2 regions of the Nocardioides cavernaquae genome follow, and region 1 is predicted to be linked to the other one. Evidence: predicted binding sites of a transcription regulator. Region 1 holds the regulator's gene; the other holds the start of a gene.

What was found. The regulator HrcA, encoded in region 1, represses chaperone genes, less so after heat shock. The targets are predictions, from matches to a motif close to TTGGCACTCGNNNNNNNCGAGTGCCAA.
Region 2: the regulator HrcA is predicted to act here: its motif matches at 4,480-4,506, upstream of groES (co-chaperone GroES).

Annotation. Positions count from the first base shown of each region.
Region 1 is NZ_QYRP01000002.1:3,395,307-3,405,157, forward strand. It holds gene D4739_RS16355 (hypothetical protein) at 1-335, shown strand, start outside; gene D4739_RS16360 (FMN-binding negative transcriptional regulator) at 325-948, opposite strand; gene D4739_RS16365 (16S rRNA (uracil(1498)-N(3))-methyltransferase) at 1,022-1,762, opposite strand; gene dnaJ (molecular chaperone DnaJ) at 1,779-2,972, opposite strand; gene hrcA (heat-inducible transcriptional repressor HrcA) at 2,989-4,011, opposite strand; gene D4739_RS16380 (DUF3097 domain-containing protein) at 4,206-5,054, shown strand; gene D4739_RS16385 (TM2 domain-containing protein) at 5,056-5,463, opposite strand; gene D4739_RS16390 (hypothetical protein) at 5,536-6,036, opposite strand; gene D4739_RS16395 (hypothetical protein) at 6,023-6,403, opposite strand; gene hemW (radical SAM family heme chaperone HemW) at 6,456-7,673, opposite strand; gene D4739_RS16405 (dioxygenase family protein) at 7,776-8,585, shown strand; gene hisF (imidazole glycerol phosphate synthase subunit HisF) at 8,596-9,366, opposite strand; gene priA (bifunctional 1-(5-phosphoribosyl)-5-((5-phosphoribosylamino)methylideneamino)imidazole-4-carboxamide isomerase/phosphoribosylanthranilate isomerase PriA) at 9,372-9,851, opposite strand, start outside.
Region 2 is NZ_QYRP01000002.1:2,016,323-2,026,173, forward strand. It holds gene D4739_RS09840 (GntP family permease) at 1-431, shown strand, start outside; gene D4739_RS09845 (TolB family protein) at 524-1,501, opposite strand; gene D4739_RS17040 (homing endonuclease associated repeat-containing protein) at 1,603-2,004, shown strand; gene rlmC (23S rRNA (uracil(747)-C(5))-methyltransferase RlmC) at 1,994-3,199, shown strand; gene D4739_RS16870 (hypothetical protein) at 3,291-3,788, shown strand; gene D4739_RS09860 (thermonuclease family protein) at 3,818-4,408, shown strand; gene groES (co-chaperone GroES) at 4,650-4,943, shown strand; gene groL (chaperonin GroEL) at 5,049-6,674, shown strand; gene D4739_RS09875 (TetR/AcrR family transcriptional regulator) at 6,917-7,540, opposite strand; gene D4739_RS09880 (sterol desaturase family protein) at 7,612-8,565, shown strand; gene D4739_RS09885 (GNAT family N-acetyltransferase) at 8,652-9,557, shown strand; gene guaB (IMP dehydrogenase) at 9,636-9,851, shown strand, end outside.

The sequences.
Region 1 (9,851 bases):
TGCTCGTCGAGCCGTCGTTCTGGGGTCCGCAGCTGCCGTTCGAGGTGTCGGTGCTCGACGCACGGGCCCTCGGCGTCTGGGCGCTGGCGATCGGGGCGACGATGCTCGGCGCGCTCGCCGAGGATGACCTCGACCGCGCCAGCCCCGGCCTGATCGGCGTCACCGCCATCGGGCTCCTCGCAGTCCTCGCGGTCATGTGGCGGCATGGAGATGTCGACTGGTCAGCGGGCATCGCCACGCTGCTCTTCGTCGTACTCATCGTCGCCCTGCCCGCGACCGGCCTGATCGGTCTCGCCCTGCGCAAGCGAGCCGGCGCCGCCGGGCTCACGGGTTGAGGTCAGACTCCATCTGATCCGCCATCGTGGCGTTGCCACGGCTGGGCTCTGCTCGCAGCCCGGCGACCACGCCTGCGCGGTCGTGGTCCGAACGGTTCTGGCTCCGCTTGGCCTTCGCCTCGATGCCGGTGATCTCGAAGTCGATCCCGACGATCGCCTTGAGCATCTGCGCTACGTAGGTCTCGGGTGCGTCGCTGACGGCCCACGGCTCTTCGCGCACACCTTCGTGGAGGTCGGTCAGCTCGGTCACCGCGGCCAGCAACCACTCCGGCTCACGGCGCACGGTCACCCGGCCGGTGAAGTGGATCGCGTCGTAGTTCCAGGTCGGTACGACGCGGCCGTGCTCGGCCTTCGCGGCGTACCAGCTCGGCGAGATGTAGGCCTCGGGGCCGGTGACGATCGCGAGGGCCGGGGCGCCGTCGACGATGGATCGCCAGTGTGGATTGGCGATCGCCAGGTGGAAGATCAGGCGCTCGCCGGACCAGATCACCGGAAGGCGCGAGGCTTGCGGAAATCCGTCGCTGCCTACGGTGATCAGCTCCGCGGATCCCACTGACGCCACGAGCGAGCGGAGCTCAGCGTCAGGCATGCGGTTGAAGGGCGGGACGTACACAACGTCAAGGTAGCGCCGTGTCGACGCCGATGTTGCGCCGTGTCGACGCCGATGTTCCGCCGTGTCGACGGAGTCAGGCCCAGCGCGGGGTGCGCGCGAGCAGGGCAGCCACCGCGGCGACACCGGCCGTCGACGTGCGCAGCACCTCGGCACCGAGCTTCACGCCCTGCACGCCAGCTTCAGCGAACGCGGCAAGCTCCTCAGGCGAGAGCCCGCCCTCGGGCCCGACGACGACCACGATCGAACCAGCCGGCGGGATCGACAAGGACGCGAAGGACGCAGGCCCCTCCTCGTGCAGCACGACAGCCAGGTCAGCAGCCGCAACCAGTGAGACGACGTCAGCAGTCGACGCCATCGGCTCAACGACAGGAAACCACGACCGTCGTGCCTGCTTGGCGGCCTCACGTGCGGTGGCGACCCACTTCGCATGGGACTTGATCGCGCGCTCGCCGCGCCAGACGGCGACGGACCGGGACGCCGCCCACGGCACGATCGTCGCGACGCCGATCTCGGTGAGCACCTCGACCGCGAGCTCGCCGCGCTCGCCCTTCGGCAGGGCCTGCACGACGGTGATCCGCGGCGACGCGGGCTCCTCCTCGCGCACCACCGAAACAGCCACCGTGAAGACCCGCTTGCCAGTCTCGGCGACCGCTCCGGTCACCGAGAGGCCCGAGCCATCCGTCAGGACGACGGACTCGCCGACCGCCAGGCGGCGCACCGCCACTGCGTGATGGGCCTCGTCGCCCGTCACCTCGACGACATCACCGACGGCAACGCCGGCCAGCGAAGGCACGAGGTGGACGGGAAGCGACATCGCTCAGGGCCAGCGATCAGTGTGTCGTGAACGCGTCGCGGAGCCGGTTGAACACCGACTTGTGGGCAGGCCGCAGGGTGCTGTCCGGCGACTCCTCACCACGCAGGGCGGCCAGCTCGCGGAGCAGCTCCTCCTGGCGCGGGTCGAGCTTGCTCGGGGTGTCCACCAGGATCGTGACGACGAGGTCACCACGCGCCGGGTTGCGCAACCCGGGAACACCGAGTCCACGCAGCGTCACGTTGGTGCCGGACTGCGTCCCGGGGCGCACGTCGAGGTCGAAGGTGTCCTGCATCCCCGGCTGCATCGCAGCGGTGTCCCCGTCGAGCTCGAGGTCGGACTCGAGCGTCGGCAGCGTCAGCGTGGTGCCGAGGGCGGCAGCCGTCATCGGCACCGAGACCGTCGCGTGCAGGTCGGAACCGTGGCGCGTGAACGTGGCGTGCTGGGCGACATGGATCTCGACGTACAGGTCACCGGCGGGGCCGCCACCGGGGCCGACCTCGCCCTGCTCGGACAGCTGGACCCGGGTGCCGTTGTCGACGCCCGCGGGGATCTTCACGGTCAGCGAACGACGCGAGCGGACGCGTCCGTCGCCGGAGCACTCGCGACACGGGTCGGGGATGATCGTGCCGAATCCGCGGCAGGCCGCGCAGGGGCGCAGCGTGCGGATCTCGCCGAGGAACGAGCGCTGCACGTGGGCGACCTCGCCCGCGCCACGACAGGTCTCGCAGCCGATCGGCTTGGAGCCCGGAGCCGCACCCTCGCCGTGGCACGCGGTGCAACGGACAGCGGTGTCGACCTTGAGCTCGCGGGTGACACCGAAGGCCGCCTCGGCGAGCTCGATCTCGAGGCGGATCAGGGCGTCCTGGCCACGGCGTACGCGCGGCTTGGGACCGCGACCACCCATGCCGCCACCGGCCTGCGCACCTCCGCCGCCGCCGAAGAAGGCGTCCATGATGTCGGTGAACGAGAACCCCTGGCCCTGGCCGAAGCCACCGCCGAACGGGTCGCCACCACGGTCGTACGCCGCGCGCTTCTGCGGGTCGCTGAGCACCTCGTAGGCGTGCGACACCTCCTTGAACCGCTCCTGCGTGTCCGGGTCAGGGTTGACGTCCGGGTGCAGCTGGCGGGCAAGGCGGCGGTATGCCTTCTTGATGGTGTCGGCGTCGGCGTCGCGCGCGACACCGAGGAGCTCGTAGAAGTCCTGACTCACTGTGTTCCTATCTGCGTCACTGCTCGTCGAGGATCCTGGACACGTAGCGCGCGACAGCGCGCACCGATGCCATGGTCCCCGGGTAGTCCATGCGGGTGGGGCCGACGATGCCGAGCGTCGCCAGCGCCTGGTCCTGCGGGCCGTAGCCGGTCGCGACAACGCTCGTCGCGGCGAGCTCCTGGTAGGGGCCCTCGTGGCCGATGCGCACGGTCACCGCACCACTGGTCGACGCCTCACCGAGCAGCTTGAGGAGGACGACGTGTTCCTCGATCGCTTCCAGCATCGGCCGGACCGACGTCTCGAAGGAGTCACCGAAGCGGGCCAGGTTGGCGGTGCCGCCGACAGCGATGCGCTCATCGGAACGGTGGTCCGACATCGCCTCGGTGAGGGTCTGCACAGCGGCCTCGACCGCCGGCCGGGCCTCCGGTGCCGTCTGCTCGGGGACGCCACCGAGGGCGGTCGCGGCGTCGGCGATGCGCTCCCCCACGGCTGCCCGGATCAACCGGATCCGCAGGTCAGCGAGGGCGTCATCGGTGAGCGGGGCGGCGAGCTCGACGATGCGCTGCTCGACACGCCCGGTCGACAGGATCAGCACGAGCAGCAGGCGCGTCGGCGCGAGCGCCACCACCTCGACGTGCCGCACCGTGCTGGCGCTGAGTGTCGGGTACTGAACGACTGCAACCTGGCGGGTCAGCTGGGCCAGCAGCCGGACACTGCGCTGCACCATGTCGTCCAGGTCGACCGAACCATCGAGGAAGGTCGAGATCGCACGCTTCTCGGCAGCGCTCATCGGCTTCACCGTGCTCAGCCGGTCGACGAAGAGCCGGTAGCCCTTGTCCGTCGGCACACGGCCGGCGCTGGTGTGGGGCTGGGTGATGAACCCCTCCTCCTCCAGCGCGGCCATGTCGTTGCGCACCGTGGCGGGCGAGACACCCAGCGAGTGGCGCTCGACGAGGGCCTTGGAACCGACGGGCTCCTCGGTCGACACGTAGTCCTCGACGATCGCCCGGAGCACGGCGAGCTTGCGATCTTCGATCATCTCGTCGCCTCCTCTGGCTCACATGGTCGTCTGGCACTCACTCGGATCGAGTGCCAATGGTACCCGGGACGCAACCGAACCGGCCCCCGGCGCGTCATAGAGGGTGACGGTTGCCACGGGGGTGCATGCCGATCTGCGGGCGCACTCCGGCGCGGCTCCACGGCCGCGTCGGAGCGCGCGCCTAGCGTGTCCGGGTGAGCTTTGACCGCTATGGCACCGACGTCCTGAACAACGACTGGCGCAAGCCGAAGAACGGCCGCGCCGTCGAGATCGAGACCGAGCTCGGATTCGTGGTCGAAGAGGTCACGACGGACTGGTGTGGCGAAGTCGTCGCGATCGACCGCGACCTGCGCACGGTCACCCTCGAGGACCGCCGCAAGAAGCGCCGCACCTTCCCGATGGGCCCGGGTTTCCTGCTCGAGGGCCGTCCGGTGATCCTCGGTCCCCCGGTGCAGCTCCGCGCGCCCGCTGCCCCCACCCGCACCGCTTCCGGCTCGATCGCCGTCGGAGGCACCAAGGCCCGCGTCGCCCGTGCTTCGCGGATCTTCGTCGAGGGCCGCCACGACGCCGAGCTCGTCGAGAAGGTGTGGGGCGACGACCTGCGGATCGAGGGTGTCGTCGTGGAGTACCTCGACGGCATCGACGACCTGTCGGAGCACCTGCGCGACTTCGGCCCTGGGCCGACTCGCCGTGTCGGCGTACTCGTCGACCACCTGGTGCCCGGCTCCAAGGAGTCGAAGATCGCGCAGGCCGTGATGAAGTCCGAGGTCGGCAAGCACGTCCTGATCGTCGGCCACCCCTACATCGACGTGTGGGCTGCGGTGAAGCCGTCGCGATTCGGCAAGACCGCATGGCCGACCGTCCCCCGCCACCTGGAGTGGAAGAAGGGTGTCTGCCAGGCCTGGGGCTGGCCGCACCGCGACCAGGCCGACATCGCCCGCGCCTGGAAGCACATCCTCGGTGGCGTGCGGGACTTCAACGACCTCGAGCCTGAGCTGCTGGGCCGGGTCGAGGAGCTCATCGACTTCGTGACCGCGCCGTAGGTCAGCTGCGCAAAGGGCGCCCGAACTGGTCCTTGGAGTCGCCCGCGAGGATCACGATGCCATCGATGAACGGCCACAGGCCGCCGATGCCGCAGGTGAAGATCGTGACGAGAAGCTGCGCGACGCCGAGGCCGGTCTGGCCCATGTACATGCGACCGATGCCGAGCGGGATCAGAATCTGCAGCAGACCGGCGACCAGCTTGGACTTGTCGGAGTACGGCACACCGGTGAGCGGGTGGACGCCGTACGGCGCGGCAGGGTTGAAGCCCGGCGCGCCATAGGCCGGAGCCTGGTAGCCATAGGGACCCTGCGGCGGGACGGGCGGCTGCCCGTATGCGGGCGGCGGGGGCAGCGGGGGCAGCGGCTGGGTCGGCTCGTGGCCCTCGGGAGTCTGGGGCGTCTCGGTCATGCGAGGAGCCTAGGGGCGACGGGCGACGCTCGTGACCGGATCGGCCAGGCTGCGCCACTCAGTCTGCGCCGCTCAGTCTGGGCCGCCCTCGTCGGTGATCTCCCACTCGACCTCGAGCACCTGCGTCTGCTCGAAGGACTCCAGCTCACCGATCGCATCGGCCTCGCCGATCAGACGACGACGAACGCCGTCGGCGATCCGGCTGCTCATCGTCTCGATGGACTCGTAGACCCGGGCGGCACGCTCGTCGTGGACGGCCTGGATCCGTCGGCTGCGCTCGCGGGTGGCCGGGATGGCACGCAGGATCCCGAACGGGATCGCCGCGATCGCGCGGTGGCTCACCCGGGTGATCGAGCTGCCCATGGCCACGGCGTCCGTGCCTGTCTGGACTCCGTCGGCGATCCGCGCACGCATCGTCAGGAAGATCGTGCGTTCGTTGGACCATGCCTGTTGGCGTCGCACAGCTCGTTCCGCAGTGACCAGGGCGCGATCAGTGGCGAAGAAGAGGCGCACGGCGACGGCGGTCAGCAGGCCGACCACGACCAGTGCACCGACGGCACTAGCGAGCAGCATGGACACGCACTTCGACCTCGAGGCCCTGGTCGGCCATCTCCGCCACCATCTCGCGGGAGGCCTGCTCCAGCACGATCTTGCGGAGGCGCTCAGGGGCCATCGCGGCCAGCACGCCCGCGGCCTTGTTGCGCGACAAGGCGACGTCGAGCGGGTTCAGGACCTCCACCACCAGCAGGCGGCGGTTGCCCGCGCCCAGCGTGGCCTCGAGATCGGGTGCCATCGGCGGAGCGGGCTCGAGGAGGGACACCTCGTCGGCAAGGGCCTCGGCGCGCAGCTTGAGCGTGCGCAGCTGCCACAGCAGCAGACCGCAGATCACGGCCAGCACGACAGCAACGATCAGCGCCAGGACAGCAATGGCGAGAGTCATGCGGGATCCCTCCGACGACGCGCCCCGGCGAGGGCGCCTCTCTATTGTGCGGTCACGGAAGCAATTGGTGTAACACCGCGTCAGCCAACAGGCGTCCGCGTGTCGTGAGCACCAGCCGCTCGCTGTCCTCCAGCGGGCCCGGTTCCAGCAGTCCGTCGCCCACCAGCCCTGGCACCGCAGCGGCGCCCGCGGCATCGAGCACGTCGAGCGGGAGCCCGTCGCGCAGGCGCAGCTCGAGCAGCACCCGCTCGGTCCGGCGCTCCTCGTGAGTGAGCAGCTCACGCTCGTGCGCGGGCGACTCTCCCGCCGCCAGCCGCTGCGCGTAGGCGCTCGGGTGCTTGACGTTCCACCAGCGGACCCCGCCGATGTGGCTGTGCGATCCGGGGCCGATGCCCCACCAGTCAGCGCCCTGCCAGTAGAGCATGTTGTGGCGGCAGCGGCTCGCCTCGTCACGGGACCAGTTGGACACCTCGTACCAACTGAGTCCTGCGGCGCTGAGGAGCTCGTCGGCGACGAGGTACTTGTCGGCGAGGTCGTCGTCATCGGGCATCGGCAGCTCGCCACGTCGTACGCGGCGGGCGAGGGCCGTGCCTTCCTCGACGATCAGCGCATAGGCGCTCACGTGGTCGGGCTCGCACGCCAGCGCGGCCTGCACGGAGGTCTCCCAATCGGCAAGGGACTCCCCCGGCGTGCCGTAGATCAGGTCGAGGCTGACCTGGTCGAAGCCTGCTTCGCGGGCCCACTCGACCGCCCGCGGGACCCGCTCCGGGTCGTGGGTGCGGTCGAGGGTGGCCAGCACCGACGGCACCGCGGACTGCATCCCGAACGAGAGCCGGGTGTAGCCAGCCTTGCGCAGCTCCGCCAGGTACTCCGGCGAGACGCTGTCGGGGTTTGCCTCGGTCGTGACCTCGACCCCTGGGGCGAGCCCGAACTCCTCATCGATCGCCTTCAGCATCCGGCCGAGGTCGTGCGCGGGCAACAGCGTGGGCGTTCCGCCACCGAGGAAGACGGTCTCGACCGGCCGGTCGACCTGACCAAGGACCCGGCGCGCGAGGGCCATCTCGGCGACCGCCGTCTCGGCGTACGACGCCTGGTCGGCGCCGCCACCGAGCTCGGCAGAGGTGTAGGTGTTGAAGTCGCAGTAGCCGCAGCGCACGCGGCAGAACGGCACGTGCACGTAGAAGGCGAAGGGTCGCTGCTCCTGACCGGCCAGCGCGGTCGCCGGCAGGGTGCCGTCGAGAGGCGCGGGCTCGCCGTCAGGTTGCTTCACGCGACCATTCTCCCAGCCCCGGCGACGTGCCCGGACCAGCCTCACAGGGAACGCACAGCCGATGCCGCGACGGCGTACAGGCTCACTGCGCAGACTCGCCACATGAGCGAGCACACGACGAACGATCACAGGGAAGGCCTGGCCCACGACCTGCCCGGGCTGATGGCCCGCGGCTACGGCCGGCGCGGACTCCTCGGCCTGCTCGGCGGCGTGGGTGCTGCCACCCTCGTCGTCGCCTGCAGCGCCGATGACGGCCTGACCGATGTCTCCACGGCGGTCGGCGAGGGCGAGATCCCCGAGGAGACGGCCGGCCCCTACCCGGGCGACGGCAGCAACGGGCCCGACGTACTCAGCCAGTCCGGCGTGGTCCGCGAGGACATCACGAGGAGCTTCGGCTCCGGCTCCGGCGTCGCAGCCGGAGTGGCCACAACGATCCGGCTGCGCGTCCTGCAGCTCGAGGACGGCGAGTCCACGCCGCTCGCCGGAGCGGCGGTCTACCTCTGGCACGCCGACCGCGAGGGCCGCTACTCGATGTACTCCTCCGACATCGCGGACGAGAACTACCTGCGCGGCGTCCAGGTGGCCGACAAGGACGGGTGGCTCCAGTTCAAGACCGTCTTCCCGGGCTGCTACCCGGGCCGCTGGCCGCACGTGCACTTCGAGGTCTATCCGTCGGTGGACGACGCGACGTCAGCCTCCAACCGGATGCGCACGACCCAGCTCGCGCTGCCCGAGGCCACCTGCCGCGAGGTGTACGGCGTGGCCGAGGGGTACGACAGCAGCGTGGCCAACCTGGAGCAGCTGTCCCTCGACAGCGACAACGTCTTTTCGGACGGCTACTCGCTGCAGCTGGCCAAGGTGACCGGCTCGGCGCCGGGCGGCTACACGGCCACCCTGGCCGTGCCCGTCTGACCCTGTCGGCTCAGCGGACCGGGTGACCGGCCTCGGCCAGACCGGCCTTGACGTCGTGGATGCGCAGCGTGCCGAAGTGGAAGACGCTGGCCGCGAGCACCGCGTCCGCGCCGGCGTCGACGGCCGGGGCGAAGTGCTCGACAGCGCCCGCGCCACCAGAAGCGATGACCGGGATGTTCACGGCCTCGCGGACCATGCGGATCAGCTCCAGGTCGAAGCCGTCGCGGGTGCCGTCGGCGTCCATGGAGTTCAGCAGGATCTCTCCGGCGCCGAGCTCGGCGGCCTTGACCGCCCAGGCGACTGCGTCCAGGCCGGTGCCGGTGCGGCCACCGTGGGTGGTCACCTCGAAGCCGGAGTCCGTGCGGGCCTCCCCCTTCACGCGACGGGCGTCCACAGAAAGCACGAGGACCTGGTTGCCGAACCGGTCCGCGATCTCGGCCAGCAGCTCGGGCCGGGTGATCGCGGCAGTGTTGACGCCGACCTTGTCAGCACCGGCACGGAGCAGGCGGTCGACGTCAGCAACAGCGCGTACGCCGCCACCGACGGTCAGCGGGATGAACACCTCTTCCGCGACCTTGCTGACGATCTCCATCGTCGTGCCGCGCGCGTCGCTCGAGGCCGAGATGTCGAGGAAGGTGAGCTCGTCGGCGCCCTCGGCGTCGTAGATCCGCGCCAGCTCCACCGGGTCACCGGCGTCGCGCAGGTCGAGGAAATTGATGCCCTTGACCACCCGGCCGCCGTCGACGTCCAGGCACGGGATCACGCGGACCGCGAGGCTCATCCGAGTCAGGCCTGTCGGTCGGTGGGCAGGGTGAGGGCCAGCGCGTCCTCGAGGGTGAAGCGACCCTCGTAGAGCGCGGTGCCGGCGATCGCGCCCTCGACGCCGATCGGGACCAGCGTCATGAGCGCCAGGATGTCATCGAGGGTGGTCACGCCACCCGAGGCCACGACCGGAGCGTCGGTGCGCTCGCAGACCTGGCGGAGCAGGTCGAGGTTCGGGCCCTGGAGCATGCCGTCCTTGTTGACGTCGGTGACGACGTAGCGGGCGCAGCCCTCGGAGTCGAGGCGGGCCAGGGTCTCCCACAGGTCGCCGCCGTCGCGGGTCCAGCCGCGGGCGGCCAGCGTGGTGCCGCGGACGTCGAGGCCGATGGCTACGCGGTCGCCCCACGTGGCGATCGCCTTCGCGCACCACTCCGGCTGCTCGAGCGCAGCGGTGCCGATGTTGACGCGGCGGCAGCCGGTGGCCATCGCAGCCTCCAGCGACTC
Region 2 (9,851 bases), 1.4 Mb from region 1:
CTGCGATCGCCGGCATCCTGCTGATCGTGGCCGCCGGTGGCGGCTTCAAGCAGTCGCTGGTCGACACCGGGATCGGCACGCTCGTTGCCGAGTGGGTCGCCGACAGCAACGTCTCCGTGCTGGCGCTGGCCTGGTTCGTCGCCGTCCTGATCCGCCTTGCCACCGGCTCGGCGACCGTCGCCACCGTGACGGCCTCCGGGCTGCTCGTCCCGCTCACCGAGCAGCTCTCCTCGGGCGAGGTCTCGCTGATGGTGCTCGCCATCGGTGCCGGCTCGGTCTTCTTCTCCCACGTGAACGACGCCGGCTTCTGGCTGGTCAAGGAGTACTTCGGCCTGAGCGTCGGCCAGACCCTGAAGAGCTGGTCGGTGATGGAGACGCTGCTCTCGGTCAGCGGCCTCGTCTTCGTGCTCGCGCTCGGAGTCGTGATCTAGCAGTCCAGATCACGCAGCCAGATCACGCAGCCAGATCACGCACGTCAGGTCTGATCGTCACGCGGATCCCCGGTGGTGCGGTGGGCGCAAGCTCAGAGGACTGCCGGGGATTCTGCGTTGTCGCGCAGGAGGGAGGGCCGGCCGCCTCCGTTGGCCGGCACGGTCCAGATCGAGGGGGACCCGTTGTCGCTGCGGGCGGTGTAGGCCAGGGTGCGGTCGTCCAGCCAGATCGCCTGGTCCTCGATGCTGCGCGAGTCCGCCATCGCGATCACCCGGCGGTTGTCGAGACGCAGGACGCACAGGCGCCAGCCCTTGCCCGGGTCGTCGTCGGTGGCCCGCAGGAACGCGATCCGGGTGCCGTCGGGGGACAGGGACGGCAGGGCGACGTTGCGGGCGATCGCGCGCAGGGTCCGCTGGCCGATGTCGCCGGCAACGAGCCAGCGCTCGCCGTCCACGAGCAGGGTGGCGTAGAAGCGGTTGTCGTCCGCGAAGGTGACGCCCCAGACCTGGCGCTCGGAGGGCTTGGCCTTCACCGGCCTGCCCTCGATGGTCGCGGCGTACTCGACCGGGTAGCTCACCGCCCCGCCCTTCGTGTCGAGCACGGTGGTCTGGGTGGCGGGGTTCCTGGCGTAGGAGGTGCCGGTGACGAAGGAGGTCCAGGCCGCCATCCGTCCGCTCGGCGAGAGCTGGGCCAGGCTCGGCGTGCCGTCGACCGGGTAGGCGCCCTGAGGCCCGAGGTTGCGGTCGAGGAGCGTCGCGGACCAGGCCACCGCGCTGGCCTTGCGAAGGCACAGCCCGGTGCCGGCAGCGGCGTACACGCGGTCGCACTCGAGCTCGGCGACCGTCGCCATCCCGTTGCTGTCCAGGGGCATGGTCGCGACGTGCCGCGCGGTGAGGAAGAGGAGTCGGTGGCCGCTCGTGAGCGTCACGGTCCCGGTCGTCGCGACCTCTTCGGGATCGTCGCCGATCAGCTTCAGGCCAATGATCGGGAGCAGCACGACGACGACCGCAAGCGCAGCGATCACGCCGCGCGACCACACCGATGGTGTGGTGGAAGTCCTGTTGCCCACGGTCGAAGAGTACGAGTCTCCAGCGTCTCCGCGCAGTGATGTTGGCACGCTGCTTTGTGGGCGGACCGCCGGCGGTGCCTCGCACGCGGGATGATGGGGGCGTGCGCGCCCCGACCTTCACCGACGACCAGCTCCTCGAGGCCGTCCGGACGGCGGCTGCCGAGGTGGGCGCTCCGCTCCCCGTCACGGCGTACGACGCGTGGCGCAAGGCGGGCGATCGCGACTGTGCCTCGGGCACCCTCGTCATCCGTCGGCTCGGGTCCTGGAACGCTGCTTGCGAAGCCGCTGGGGTCGCCACGAACAAGACGCGTTCGACGTCGCGCCGCTGGACCGACGAGGAGGTCGTCGCGATCGTTGCGCGCTATCTCACCGCGGACGGGAGCCCCGGGAGCTACGCCGGCTACGTCGACTGGGCGCGCGAGACCGAGGGCGTGCCGAGCGGTCCCACGCTGCGCCAGCGGTTCGCGTGGAACGAGGTCAAGGAGCGAGCGCGTGTCCTCTGATCCCGGTCTGGCCGCGTCTGGTCTGGCCACGGGCCTGCTCCAGTGCGACCACTTCGACGCCTGGCGTTGCCGGTCCTGCTCGCTCCTCCAGACGCCGTACGCCGCGCAGCTGGCCGGCAAGCAGGCTGCCGTCGAGGCGCTGCTCCCGCCGTTGCCCTGGCTGCCTCCTGTCGCCAGCACCCAGTCCGGGTTCCGCAACAAGGCCAAGATGGTCGTCGCCGGGGCCGTCGGCTCGCCGACGCTGGGGATCCTCGGTCCCTCGGGTGAGGGCGTCGACCTCCGCGACTGCGCACTCCACACCCCGGGCATCGTGGCCGCGCTCCCGGTGCTCGCCGGGTTCGTCACCCGCGCCGGCCTCACGCCGTACGACGTCGAGCAGCGTCGTGGCGAGCTCAAGCACCTGCTGGTGACCGAGTCCCCGGACGGCGGGCTCATGGTCCGGTTCGTGCTGCGTTCGCAGGAGCCGGTCGCGCGCATCCGCAAGCACCTGCCGTCGTTGCTCTCTGCGCTGGGGGAGGTGCGGGTGGTCAGCGTCAACCTCCAGCCCGAGCACAAGGCGATCCTCGAGGGGGAGCAGGAGATCCTGCTCGCCGGCGACCCGACCCTGACGATGGGGGTCAACGGGTTTGCGCTGCACCTGCGTCCGCAGGGGTTCTTCCAGACCAACACGGCCATGGCGGCTGCCCTCTATGCGCAGGCGCAGGAGTGGATCGACGAGGTCGATCCCGATGCGGTGCTCGATCTCTACTGCGGGGTGGGTGGCTTCGCGCTGCACGCTGCTGGACCACCCGCGCGCGCACGGCGCGTGCTCGGGGTCGAGATCAGCGCTGAGGCGATCGCGGGGGCTCGGCTGACGGCGGCAGAGGCCGGCCTCGACGTGCGCTTCGAGGCGGGCGACGCCGGCGACGCGGCATCCTGGCTCGCCTCCCTCGGCGCATCGGGTGCCGGTGTGGATGCGGGCAAGGCCCTCGTGGTCGTGAACCCGCCGCGTCGCGGGATCGGACCGGAGCTGGCCACCTGGCTCGAGTCCGCGCCGGTGGACCATGTCGTCTACTCGAGCTGCAACGCGACCACGCTGGCGCGCGACCTGGCCGCGATGCCGTCGCTGCGGCCGGTGGCCGGGCGACTGCTCGACATGTTCCCGAACACGGACCACTACGAGGTCGTCCTGCGCCTGGAGAGGGCGCCTGGCTAGCTCGCCGGGCTGGGCGTGTGGCTACGTGGCGTTGCTCGCAATTGGGGACATTGATTCCCCGTGCGGCGCGAATGGCGGCATGATGGACTCCATGTCCAAGCCGTGGGGTTCTGCATGGAGGCTGCTCGCAGCCCTCCCGTTCGTGCTGCTCCTGGTGATCATCGGCATCAAGGTGACGATGTCCCAGGGTGATCCTGCGTCGGGTCCGCAGAAGCCGGGCGAGCACACGATCTACGAGCTCGGTGACGAAGCGCCGTCGGCGACGGTCACTCTCCCCAACGGCAAGGTCACCACGATCCCCACGTCGAAGATCAGCGAGCTGCCGACGGCCCTGCAGTCGCAGCTGATCAACGGCATCAGTTTCGCTCCGACGCCGACCCTGCAGGCACCCAAGCCGACGAAGACCGCCACCCCCAAGCCGGTGCAGACCAGCGCGGCCGGTGGCGGTTCGACCGGCGGCTCGACCGGCGGTGCCGGTGGTGGCGGTGGTGGCGGGTCCACGCCGACCCCGACCTCGCAGGCGCCTACCCCGTCCCAGTCGCCCACGCCGACGAAGACCCAGACCTGCATCCTGTTCATCTGCGGCTGACCCGAGCACCTCGCCCCGTGCACGACGCCATGCGCCGGGGTCCCTCGTCGCTGATCGGTGCGCTGCTTGCCGGCGCGCTCCTGGTGACCGGATGCGGAGCCACGACCGACGTCGTCCCACCGCGTCAGTCAGCGGCACCCGCTTCGGTGGTGGCAACTCCGGCGACCGTTCGACCGCCCGCGATTCCCCGTGGTGCGCAACGGGTCGAGGTGGCGTGGGTCAGCGACGGTGACACGGTGGCCGTGCGGGCGCTGCGCCGCGGCGTACTCGCTGTCGGTGCGCTCGAGAGCGTCCGCCTGCTCGAGATCGACACCCCGGAGTCGAAGGACCCGGACCTGCCCGTCGAGTGCTTCGCGCTGCGGGCCACGCAGGCGACCGAGCGGCTGCTGCCGCGGGGGAGCGTGGCGTGGGTCGTCGCCGACCGCGAGTTGCGTGATCGCTACGACCGGGCGCTGCTCTACGTGTGGAATGCCGACGGCGTCTTCGTGAACCTCCGTCTGGTACGCCGCGGCTACGCGCGCGCCGTGCTGTTCCGTCCCAACGACCGCTACATCGACCTTATGCGCTCGGCCGAGGCCGCCGCCCGAAGGGCCGGCAAGGGACTCTGGTCCGCCTGCTGACCGTCGACACGGCGCAAGGTTGGTGTCGACACGGCGCAAGGTTGGCGTCGACACGGCGCAAGGTTGCACTTCTGGCACTCACTTGAGGTGAGTGCTAACGTCTGCTCTGGCACTCTCCCCGTGAGTGTGCCAGCGCTTGCGACGCGGTGCGACCCCCGCGACGGCGTACTGATCGCAGGCGAAGACTTCCGTGAGGACGACCGTCCTCCGAACCCGCCAACGTGGAAAGTGGAGGTTGATCGTGTCGATCAACATCAAGCCCCTCGAGGACCGCATCATCATCAAGCAGGTCGAGGCCGAGCAGACCACGGCCTCCGGCCTGGTCATCCCCGACACCGCCAAGGAGAAGCCCCAGGAGGGCGAGGTCCTGGCTGTCGGCCCGGGTCGCATCGACGACAACGGCAACCGCGTCCCCCTCGACGTCGCTGTCGGTGACAAGGTCATCTACAGCAAGTACGGCGGCACCGAGGTCAAGTACGCCGGTGGCGACTACCTCATCCTGTCGGCGCGCGACGTGCTCGCCGTCATCGGCTGATCGTCCGTTCTGCTTCGTGATGCCGGGCCCGCACCTGCGTGTGCGGGCTCGGCATTGCGCTTTTCCTTGTTCTTCACTGAATAGCCCTGAGTAGTAGGAGCAGCAATGCCCAAGATCCTGGAGTTCGACGAGAACGCCCGCCGCAGCCTTGAGCGCGGTGTCGACAAGCTCGCCAACGCCGTCAAGGTGACGCTCGGCCCGAAGGGTCGCTACGTCGTCCTCGACAAGAAGTGGGGCGCGCCGACCATCACGAACGACGGTGTGACCGTTGCCCGTGAGATCGAGCTGGACGACCCGTTCGAGAACCTCGGTGCGCAGCTCACCAAGGAGGTCGCGACCAAGACCAACGACGTCGCCGGTGACGGCACGACGACCGCGACCGTCCTCGCCCAGGCGATGGTGCACGAGGGCCTGCGCGCTGTCGCGGCCGGTGCCAACCCGATGGGCCTCAAGCGCGGCATGGACGCTGCGGCGACCGCCGTCGGCGAGGCGCTGCGCGAGGCTGCTCGTCCCGTCGCGTCCCGCGAGGACATGGCGTCGGTTGCGACGATCTCGTCGCGCGACAGCCTGATCGGCGACCTGCTGGCCGAGGCCTTCGACAAGGTCGGCAAGGACGGCGTGATCACGGTCGAGGAGTCCAACACCATGGGCACCGAGCTGGAGTTCACCGAGGGCATGCAGTGGGACAAGGGCTACACCTCGCCGTACTTCGTCACGGACGCCGAGCGCATGGAGGCCGTCCTCGACGACCCCTACATCCTGATCAACCAGGGCAAGGTCTCGGCGCTCGCCGACCTGCTCCCGGTGCTCGAGAAGGTCATGCAGACCGGCAAGCCGCTCGTGATCATCGCCGAGGACGTCGAGGGCGAGGCCCTGTCGACGCTGGTGGTCAACAAGATCCGCGGCACGTTCAACACCCTCGTGGTGAAGGCCGCTGGCTTCGGTGACCGTCGCAAGCAGGTCATGCAGGACATCGCGATCCTGACCGGCGGCACCGTGATCTCTCCCGAGGTCGGCCTCAAGCTCGACCAGGTCGGCCTCGAGTCGCTCGGTCGCGCCCGTCGTGTCGTTGCCACCAAGGACAACACCACGATCGTGGACGGTGCCGGCGACGACGAGGCCGTGGCCGGTCGTGTGAACCAGATCAAGCAGGAGATCGAGAAGTCGGACTCCGACTGGGACACCGAGAAGCTGCAGGAGCGCCTGGCCAAGCTGGCCGGTGGCGTCTGCGTGATCAAGGTCGGCGCTGCCACCGAGGTCGAGCTCAAGGAGAAGAAGCACCGCATCGAGGACGCCGTCTCCGCGACGCGCGCCGCCATCGAAGAGGGCATCGTCGCCGGCGGTGGCTCTGCCCTGATCCACGCGGTCTCCGTGCTCTCCGACGACCTCGGGCTCGAGGGTGACGAGGCGATCGGTGTCCGCATCGTCCGCAAGTCCGCCGACGAGCCGCTGCGCTGGATCGCCGAGAACGGTGGCGAGAACGGCTACGTCGTCACCACCAAGGTCCGCGACCTCGGTGTCGGCAACGGCTACAACGCCGCCACCGGCCAGTACGGCGACCTGGTCGCCCAGGGCGTCCTGGACCCGGTCAAGGTCACCCGCTCCGCCCTGGTCAACGCCACCTCGATCGCGGCCATGCTGCTGACGACCGAGACGCTGATCGTGGAGAAGCCCGTCGACGAGGATGACGTGCCTGCTGCTGGCGGTCACGGTCACGGACACGGTCACTGATCCACTCGTGACTCGTTGACACGGCGCTAGGTTCACGTCGACACGGCGCGACCTCAGCGTCGACACGGCGCTGGATTCACCGCTGACCCGGCGCAACCTTCGTGGTTGCGCCGGGTTTGCGTATTTCCGGCACGAAGCGCCGTCTCGACCTCGAAGTCGCGACGTCTCGACGTCGAGGTCGAGACGTGTCGACGTCGAGGTTGCGACGTGTCGACGTCGAGGTTGCGACGTGTCGACGTGGGTCAGCCGCCGGTGGCGCTGGTGCTCGCCGCTGCGATCAGCCGGAGGCACCGGTGCGTCATCTGCTCCGGGGTCTCACCGGGGTGGTCGACCCACCAGCTCACCAGCGTGCGGAACACGCTCTCCCAGACCGCGAGCATGAGGTCCACGTCGACCGGATCGGTGTCGCCGCTGCCGACCATCAGCTCGGTGACGGCCTCGCGGGCGAAGGCGAGGACCCGGCGCTCGTCGGTCTCGATCTCCTGACGCATCGCGGAGTCCGGCGCGGTGGGGTCCTGGACCACCTGCCACAGCCACGGTTCATCAGCCAGTCTGCGGAACATCCCGTCGAGGGTGATCACGGCGCGCGCGAGGCCGGTTGTCTCGGTGTGGGCGGTCCGCTCGATCTCGGCGGTCAGCTCCGCACTCGCGTGCCGGACGCACGCAACGTGCAGGCCGTCCTTCGAGCCGAAGTAGTTGTAGATCAGGGGCTTGGAGATGCCGGCCGCCTCGGCGACGTCGGCGACCGAGGTCGCGGCGTACCCGCGCTCGCCGAAGGCGCGGCAGGCTGCGGCGAGGATCTGGGCCTCGCGCTCGGGGCGTGCGACGCCCTTGGTGCCGGCGTTGGGTCGCTTCGAGGAGGTCACGGGAATGCACTCTAGCGAGGGATATGAACCTGAGGTAACTTACTCATAAGTCATATACCCGGAGGAGCACGATGTACGACCTCGCCCCACTGCTCGACCCGGCGAAGAACCCGATCACCTACGCGATCCCGTTCTTCCTGCTGTCACTGATCCTCGAAGCCATCGCGCTGACCCGCCCCGAGGAGGGGATCGCGGCGGGGGAGCGACCGCGCACCGGCTACATGATGCGCGACTTCTGGACCTCGATCTCGATGGGCCTGGGCTCGCTGGTGTGGCTGACGGTCTTCAAGATCGCGACGTTCTTCGTCTACCAGTGGGTCTTCCTGAACGTTGCGCCGTTCCACCTCGACACGAGCGCGTGGTGGTACTGGCCGGCCGTCCTGATCGCGCTCGACCTTGCCTTCTACTGCACGCACCGCTTCGTGCACCGCGCCAACATCGGCTGGGCGGCCCACCAGTCGCACCACTCCAGCGTCTACATGAACTTCGGCACCGCGCTGCGTCAGAAGTGGAACCCGTGGTTCGACTTCGTCTTCTTCCTGCCGATCCCGCTGCTCGGCTTCGCGCCCTGGACGGCGTACGCCGCGTTCTCGATCAGCCTGATCTACCAGTTCTGCACGCACACCGAGCTCATCGACAAGCTGCCGCGGCCCATCGAGCTCGTCTTCAACACGCCCTCGCACCACCGCGTGCACCACGGCTCCGACCCGGAGTACCTCGACAAGAACTACGCCGGCATGTTGATCATCTGGGACCGCATGTTCGGCACGTTCCAGGCGGAGATCCGCCGCCCGACGTACGGCCTGACCGTGCCGGTCGAGACCTACAACCCGATCAAGCTCGAGTACGGCGCGTTCGCGCGCATCGCGGGCCAGGTGCGGCACGCGCGCACCTGGCGCGAGCGGTGGGGCTATGTCTTCGGCCCACCCGGCTGGACGCCGGAGGTCAGTCCCGGCCGCGGGGCAACGACGCCCGCATCTGTCGACACCGAAGTCGCGCCGTGGCGACGTGGCTTTGAGCGTTGACCTGGGTGAAACACGACTGAACCCATCGGGAAATGTTGGCTTGTCACAGTGTTCCCAGGTCACAAGCCATCTCGAGGGAGCACGTCATGCTGTGGAGAGTTCGCACCACCCTTCCCGATCGCCCGGGAGCACTCGCTGTTCTTGCGCAGAACTGTGGTGCGTCAGGTGTGAACATCCTCGGCCTGCAGATCTTCCCCGGAGTGGAGTCCGTGACTGACGAGCTCGTCCTGCGCACGCCGTCAGGATGGGGCCTCGCGGAGATCGCGGAGCTGATCGAGGGTTCCGGTGGTGAGAACGTCTCGGGTGCCCAGTGCACCGAGCACGCGCTCGTCGACCAGCCGGCACGCTACGTGCAGGCAGCACGAAACATCCTCGCCCAGCCCGCGTCCTTCCCTGAGGTTGTCGCAAGGCTGTTCGATGCGGAGTCGGACCCGGTGGCGGGTGGTCTCGCTGCCGTCCAGGACGTCATGGAGATGACAGTCGGTGACGTCCACGTCCAGGTCCGGCGCACCGCACCGTTCACAGCCACCGAGCACGCCCGTGGTGCGGCCATGGCCGACCTCGTGAGCGACGTGCTCGCCCGGGTCAAGGCAGCGGCCCCGTTCCAGGTGCCGTCACCCGGCCGCCGGCTCGGCGCCGGGGCATCGCCGGACTACCTCGTGGACGGCGACGCGGTCGTCGCTGTCGTCGAAGGCACGACGGTCGGCCTCGCACGCCTGCGCGCCGAGACCGTCGAGCCCGGACTGCGCCAGGTCGACCTCAGCGTCGACCCGGCCTGGCAGCGCCGTGGCATCGGCACCCGGCTGCTGACCGACGTCGCGCGGCTCGCCGCGAGCCAGAGCTCGGGCGAGATCGTGCTGACCACGCGCGCTGACAACCAGGCGGTGCTGCCCATGGTGCTGGCCGCCGGTCTGCGTGGACGGATCCGCATGGCGGCGGACGAGCTCACGGTCCGGATCCCCGTGCGTGACCTGAAGCCGCTCAGCGTCTGATCCTGCAAGTGCCGGGCGCGTGTCCATGTGACCCGATCCACGTTCGGAGCGCTGGGATCGCGCCCCTAGAATGGGCGAATGGAGCTCCCCGACAAGTTTGCCGCCCTGGGTCTGACCTACGACGACGTACTCCTGCTGCCGGGGGAGTCGGGCCTCAATCCGGCCGACATCGACACCACGTCGCGGCTCACTCGTGAGATCTCCATCAAGGTCCCGCTGATCTCTGCGGCCATGGACACCGTGACCGAGTCGCGCATGGCCATCGCCATGGCCCGCGAGGGCGGCATCGGCATC